DNA from 2 places in the Streptosporangium sp. NPDC006930 genome. Region 1 is predicted to be linked to the other one. Evidence: riboswitches for the same ligand, from Rfam matches in the RefSeq annotation. Region 1 holds a riboswitch; the other holds the start of a gene.
The links. A riboswitch is a leader RNA that binds a small molecule or an ion and turns the genes downstream of it on or off. The one in region 1 is predicted to bind cyclic di-AMP.
Positions count from the first base shown of each region.

Region 2: it holds a riboswitch for cyclic di-AMP, as region 1 does, so the genes downstream of both, ABZ664_RS38295 (hypothetical protein) here and ABZ664_RS13370 (C40 family peptidase) in region 1, are expected to answer to the same signal.

Region 1 covers NZ_JBEYID010000006.1:214,942-218,140, reverse strand. The annotation lists gene ABZ664_RS13375 (3-isopropylmalate dehydrogenase) at 78-1,124, opposite strand; cyclic di-AMP (ydaO/yuaA leader) riboswitch at 1,265-1,498, shown strand; gene ABZ664_RS13370 (C40 family peptidase) at 1,486-2,094, shown strand; gene serA (phosphoglycerate dehydrogenase) at 2,690-3,199, opposite strand, start outside.
Region 2 covers NZ_JBEYID010000040.1:33,541-36,739, forward strand. The annotation lists gene ABZ664_RS38285 (roadblock/LC7 domain-containing protein) at 4-390, shown strand; gene ABZ664_RS38290 (hypothetical protein) at 403-774, shown strand; gene ABZ664_RS38295 (hypothetical protein) at 934-1,749, opposite strand; cyclic di-AMP (ydaO/yuaA leader) riboswitch at 1,995-2,144, opposite strand; gene ABZ664_RS38300 (DUF4253 domain-containing protein) at 2,455-3,199, opposite strand, start outside.

The sequences.
Region 1 (3,199 bases):
GTGCTGGAGAAACAAAAAACGCGCCTGGCGGCTCAGGTGAGCCGCCAGGCGCGTCGGGGTCGAGGGAGGCGGCTTCCTCAGCCGGCTACTCGGGCGGTGATGTCGTCGCCGATCTCGCGGGTGGTCCGGCCGGCCCGTCCGGCAGCCCGGTCGACCAGGTCGTCGGCGACGGCCTGCTCGACCCTGGCGGCCTCGGCGGCCATGCCGAGGTGGTCGAGGAGCATGGCGACCGACAGGATCGTGGCGGTCGGGTCGGCCTTGCCCTGGCCCGCGATGTCGGGGGCGCTGCCGTGAACCGGCTCGAACATGCTCGGCGCGGTGCGGTCGGGGTTGACGTTGCCGCTCGCCGCCAGGCCGATGCCACCGGCGATCGCCGCGCCGATGTCAGTGAGGATGTCGCCGAAGAGGTTGTCGGTGACGATCACGTCGAAGCGCTCCGGCTGGCTGACGAAGAACATCGAGGCCGCGTCGACGTGGCAGTAGTCGGTCTGGACCTCGGGATATTCCAGGCCGACGCGGTCGAAGGTGCGGGCCCAGAGGTCGCCGGCATAGGTGAGCACATTGGTCTTGTGGACCAGCGTCAGCTTCCTGCGGGGGCGGCCGAGCGCCTTGTCGAAGGCGTAACGCACGACGCGCTCGACGCCGTAGGCGGTGTTCAGCGACTCCTGGGTGGCGATCTCGTGCGGCGTGCCCCTACGCATCACGCCACCCGCTCCGGCGTACGGGCCCTCGGTGCCCTCGCGGACGACGATCATGTCGATGTCCTCGGGGCCGGACCTGCCCAGCGGCGTCTCGACGCCGGGGAAGAGCTTGACCGGGCGCAGGTTCACGTAGTGGTCGAGCTGGAAGCGGAGCTTGAGCAGCAGGTCGCGCTCCAGGATGCCCGGGGGCACGCTGGGGTCGCCGACCGCGCCGAGCAGGATCGCGTCGTATCCGCGCAGTTCGTCGAGGACCGGGTCCGGCAGGGTCTCGCCGGTTTCGTGGTAGCGCTTGGCACCGAGGTCGTAGGTGGTGGTCTCCACCTTCGTGCCGACCGCTTCGAGGACCTTCAGCCCTTCGGCGACGACCTCGACTCCGATCCCGTCCCCGGGGATGACCGCCAGGCGAATGTTACGCGAATCCATGCAGGCACCTTACCGGCCCGTCTCGGTGATCGAACACCGGTCTCACTCTGCGGACGTGTCCACATGGCGAGCTCTCTGATCGTTTTATCCTTTTTTGCTATGCATTGACCGTTTCGGGAGGTTTCGTTATTGTCCTCCCATTCACATCACTGCCTAATCCGTACGGGCCACCCCCTGACCGAGCCCACACGGAGCCGGGGAACCACTTTTTTACGGGATCTACCGCATCCCGAGAACGCCGCTCCTCCCCCGGAGCGCGTTCCCGGTCGTCATCAGGTGGATCCCTTGGGGCGAATCAGCGCGTTCTCGCGCCGTAGGGCGACCTCCACGCCCGAGCCCGACAGCTCACCCGGCCGGCCTTATGGAAGGAATCATCCTGTCCGGCACAGTTCTCCCCCGCATCCTGTCCATCTCCGCCTCCCTGATCCTCACCGGCGCCGCGGTGTGCGCGACCTCGACCGCCGCCCTGGCCGCCTCCCCGCCCCCCGCCCCCGGGCCCGCGGCGCTCAAAACCCCCACGCTGAAGGAAACGCTGAAGGCCATGGCTGTCAGGCCCGCCTGGCAGAAGGCCGTGAAGTGGGCCATGTCCAAGCGCGGAACGCCCTACGTCTGGGGCGGCACCGGCAACGGCGGCTTCGACTGCTCCGGCCTGATGCTCCGCGCCTACGGCGCCGCCGGGATCAAGCTCCCCCGCGTCACCAACGACCAGTACGCCGCCTTCTCCAAGAAGATCGCCTGGAAGAATCTCAGGCCCGGTGACCTGGTCTTCTTCAGCGGCCTCGGCCATGTCGGCATGATCACAAAGCCCGGCTACATGGTTCACGCCCCGCGGAGCGGCGACGTCGTCAAGGAGGAGAAGCTCAGCTCCTGGCGCCGCGCCGCCTTCTCCGGCGCGGTCCGCCCCGACCCGCAGGGGGTCCAGCTGGCCAAGCGGGTCGAGCTCGCGACCGAAATCGTGCCCGGCGGATGAGACACGCCGGAGGATCGCCGCCGGGAGGCCGTGGAGACCCCGGTGACGGCGAGAACGGGCTCAGCGGGTGGGGGCACCACCGTTGTCCCTGCGGTCCAGAGCGGTCTGGAGCGCGTCGATGGCCTCGTCCTCTGTCTCCTCGGGACGGTTCCAGGGATACATGTCGTACATGGCGAATCTCGTCTCGGTCGCACGCGAGCAAGGAAGGTGGTCAAGTCTCCGGTCGGGACTCCGACCAGGCCTGATGTCGAGGGCCCGGATCACGGACCGGTGACGGGGGCTTGGAGCCGGCAAGCGCCACGACACCGCGGCGAGTCGCCGGCCTGCCCCTGTCAGGCCTCGCCGCGGCAGGTAAGAATTACGAGAACCTGGCGCATTTGATTCCAGGTTACCTGCTCACGGAAACACCGTCTCGTCCGGCGTACACACTTCTCACATACTGAGACGAGGTGTGGCCGCCGCCCCGGTCATCGGGGCGGCGGCCACACCGGTGGACCACCGTCGCGTTTCCCGCACGCGCTCCCCGATCGGTCCGGGGTGATCGCATGTCGTCCTGGATCAAACCGCGACGACGCGGCACGCGCGGGAAACGGGGCTAGTCGGCCAGGTCGGCCGAGCGACCGCTGTCGGCGCCGATCTCCGCGCTGATCTGGTCGATCACCTCGGCCGGGATCGCGGTGTCGACGGTGAGGGCGATCAGCGCCTTGCCGCCCTTGGCGTCACGGGCCACCTGCATCGAGGCGATGTTGATCGAGTGGTCGCCGAGAATGCGGCCGACCACGCCCACGATGCCGGGACGGTCGGTGTAGGTGAAGAACGAGAGGTGGTCGGTCGGCTCGATCTCCATCTGGTAGCCGTTGACCTCGACGATCTTCGTGATCTGCCTCGGCCCGGACAGGGTGCCGGAGACCGAGACCGTGCGGCCGTCGGCGAGAACGCCGCGGACCGTCACGACGTTGCGCCAGTCGGGGCTCTCGGAGCTGGTAACCAGCTCGACCGACACGCCCCGGTCCTTGGCCAGCAGCGGGGCGTTGACGTAGGTGACCGAGTCCTCGACCACGTCGGTGAAGACGCCCTTGAGCGCTGCCAGCTCCAGCACGCGGAC
Region 2 (3,199 bases), on a different contig from region 1:
AGGATGCCGGTGGAACTGCGCGAGGAGATACGCCGTGAGATGGCGATGCTGCGAGAACGCGTACCCGACGTGGACGGGAGCATCGCGTGCAGTGTCGACGGCCTGACGATAGCCAGCGACCTGAGAAACGACATCGAGCAGACGGGCGCGCTCTCCTCCGCGGTGCTCGCCCTGAGCCGCCGGATGACGGGCATCGCCGGCAAGGGCGCCTTCGAGGAGACGCTGATCTCCGGAACCAACGGCTACGCGGCGTTCTACGCCGCCGGACCCAAGATCGTTCTCACAGTCCTGGCACGCCCGGGGACCAATCTCGGGCTGCTCAGGCTGGAGGGCCGCAAAACGGCGGACAGACTCGCCGCCGTCAGCTCACGCACATCGATATCCCAGTGATCGGAGACAGTAATGGGCAACATGGACATCTCGCTCAAGGAGATGATGGCGATCGACGGCGCCATCGGCGCGGTCGTCGTCGACTACAACAGCGGAATGGCGCTCGGCGCGCTCGGCGGGTCCAAGGACCTCGACCTCCAGGTCGCGGCCGCGGGTAACACCGAGGTCGTCAGGGCGAAGATGCGGACCATGGAGTCGCTCGGCCTCAAGGACGGCATCGAGGACATCCTCATCACGCTCGGCACGCAGTATCACGTGATCCGCCCGATCTCGGGCCGGAGCGGTAAAGGGCTGTTCCTCTACCTGGCCCTCGACCGGAGCCGGGCCAACCTCGCGCTCGCCCGGCACAGCCTGCGCGGCATCGAGGAGAAGCTCGAAGTCTGATCCTCCGCTGCGGTTCGCGCCCCGACAGGCGCGGACCGCACCGGAACCCTCCGCACCTCGGGGACGGTGACGGAGGGGTCGGTTCTTCTGGGCCGCCACGCCGCCGGGGACGGTGGCGGTGGCGGAGGCCGGTTCTTCCCGGCTGTCGCGCCGTCGGGGTCAGTTCTTCTCCGCGGCCACGCCGTCGGGGACATGCTCGGAGACGTGCTCGACCATGACCTTGGGCTTGCCGAGCCAGGGCCGCGCCTCGGCACTCACCAGCTGGGTCTGCAGGCCGATGCCCAGCTTCCTCGCCATCGCGAAGACGGTCGTCGGCGGCTGGGCCGGGCTGGTGTCCCTGCGGTTCCACGCGCCGGTGGAGAACGCGACGGGGTGGTTTTTGATCCCCGTGCCGTTGCCCCACTTGGTGACGACGTACTGGATGTCGATGTGGCCCATGCCCCCGTTGCCGTCCACGCCGAGTGTGCGGGAGTTGAACGTGCCGCCGGTCAGGTCGGCGAAGGTCTTGGCGTCGATGTCGATCATGATGCCCCGGTTGGAGGGGGTACCCGGGCCGCGGTCGCCGACGAAGAACTTCGCCTTCTTGCCCTTGTAGAGGACGTATCCCTCGGTGAACAGGGGCCAGCTCGGGCTGGCGATCATGCCCTTCTGCATCGGCTTGCCGCTGGCGGGCAGTCCGGTGTCACCGGCCCGGCCCGAGGAGTCGTCCCAGAAGTAGGAGGCCGTGGTCGCACCCTGGAGGAGAACGGCCTCGGTACCGGCGGGCGCGGCGGCCGCGGGGTCGTTCGCGAGGCGGGTGGAGGCGGGGGCCGCGGAGGCGGGAAGCGCCAGGGCGACACCGCCGGAGAGGAGAAGGCTCGCGGCCGTGAGGGCCGCGGCGAGGCCGCGCCCGAGGGAGGTGTTCCTGTACGAGGGTCGCTCGCCCGGACGGGGCTTGTTCAGGTCGTTCTTGTGCATACCAAAGGAGGGGTGCATGGAGAAAGGGCTCTTTCACGAGGGAACGGGGCGGCCGTGTGCGAACACCGAAGGGGTGCACCGGCGGGGACGCGCTCATCGGAAAAGGTGGCGTAGTCGGATCAGCCGATCGCTACGCGGAGCACGGTCCTGAAGATGCCGCGATCAGGCGCGGCGGGTCGAGGGGCGGGGGGCGGCGTGAAAGTTCAGGTGGTCGGTGCGGACAGTGGGTCCACCGACGTGGTGACGCGGTGATCCATGAGGGGATCTCCTCTCCATCTCGTCTACCGGGTTAGCTGACGGGTTCGGGCGGTGGAGTTGCCCTACCGCCGCGCGTTCGCGGCGGATTCACCCCGGAAAATTGGTTCCCCGGCTCCGGAGCCCTGCGGGCCCTCGGGATTCGACGTCGGCCGGCCGCCTCCTCTTGTGAAGGGCAGGTCGCCAACCGATAACAGTGGACACTACCCACCAAATCGGACAAAGCAAAGCAAACACCACGAAAAACCCAGAAGATCTACCTAAAAGCTTCAAGGAAGCCCCATCGATCGCCCCGCCAGGTCGGCACCCGCCCTACCAGCGAGAACGCCTTCCCCATGCCGTCATTCGCCGCGAGAACCCCCGCCCCCGGACCCGCGCGGGGGCCTCCACCGGCGGCCGACAGCCCGTCCCGCCGGACGAAGCTCCTCCCCGAGATCCGGGATGGGCCCCCGGGTCATCCCCGTCCGGTCAGTCCCACCAGAACGACCAGGCGTTCCTGCCCTTGATCTGCTCGGCGTAGTCGATGAGGGTCCCCGCCCCCTGGATGATGCTGTCGGGACAGAACGTCCAGTGTTCCGCCGCGACGTGCAGGGCGTGCTCGGAGGTCGTCGGAGGCGCGGCGACGCTGAGGTCGAGGGTGTTGAAACCCATCCCGACCACCCGCACCCCGAACCTCTCCTCCCAGCTCCGTACGACGGCCGCGAGCGGGACCATCCACTCGTTGTGGTTCAGGGCGCCCTGCCAGCCCATCACGGCCAGGGCGTCGGCCCCGCGCTCCACCGCGACGAGCCCGAGCGGGGTCCTGCGCTCGGCCACCAACCCGGCGTACCAGTCGGCGACCACACCGGGATCGGCGGCGAGCCTTCCCCCGGGCGCCGGGCCCGGACACTCGGGACCGTAGGGGTCGAGAAGTTCGAGCTGGTCCAGGGTCGCCCTCGCGATCCAGTCGGACCACACCTCGGCCATGAACGCGGCGGCGTTGTAGTTGTCGATCTGAGCGGCGGTGTCAGGGGCGATCTGGCCGGCCGACCAGGGCTGGACGGAGTCCTCCAGCAGAACCGGCCACAGGCCCGACTGCTCGTGCTGAGCCCTCAGCCGGGCCCAGTACTCGCCGGAGACCGTCACCTCACTCAGCCAGAACGCCGGACGGCGACGGACCGCGAGCTGAGCGTAACCGGGGTCGGGCCACACCACGTCCCCCGGCGGCAACTCC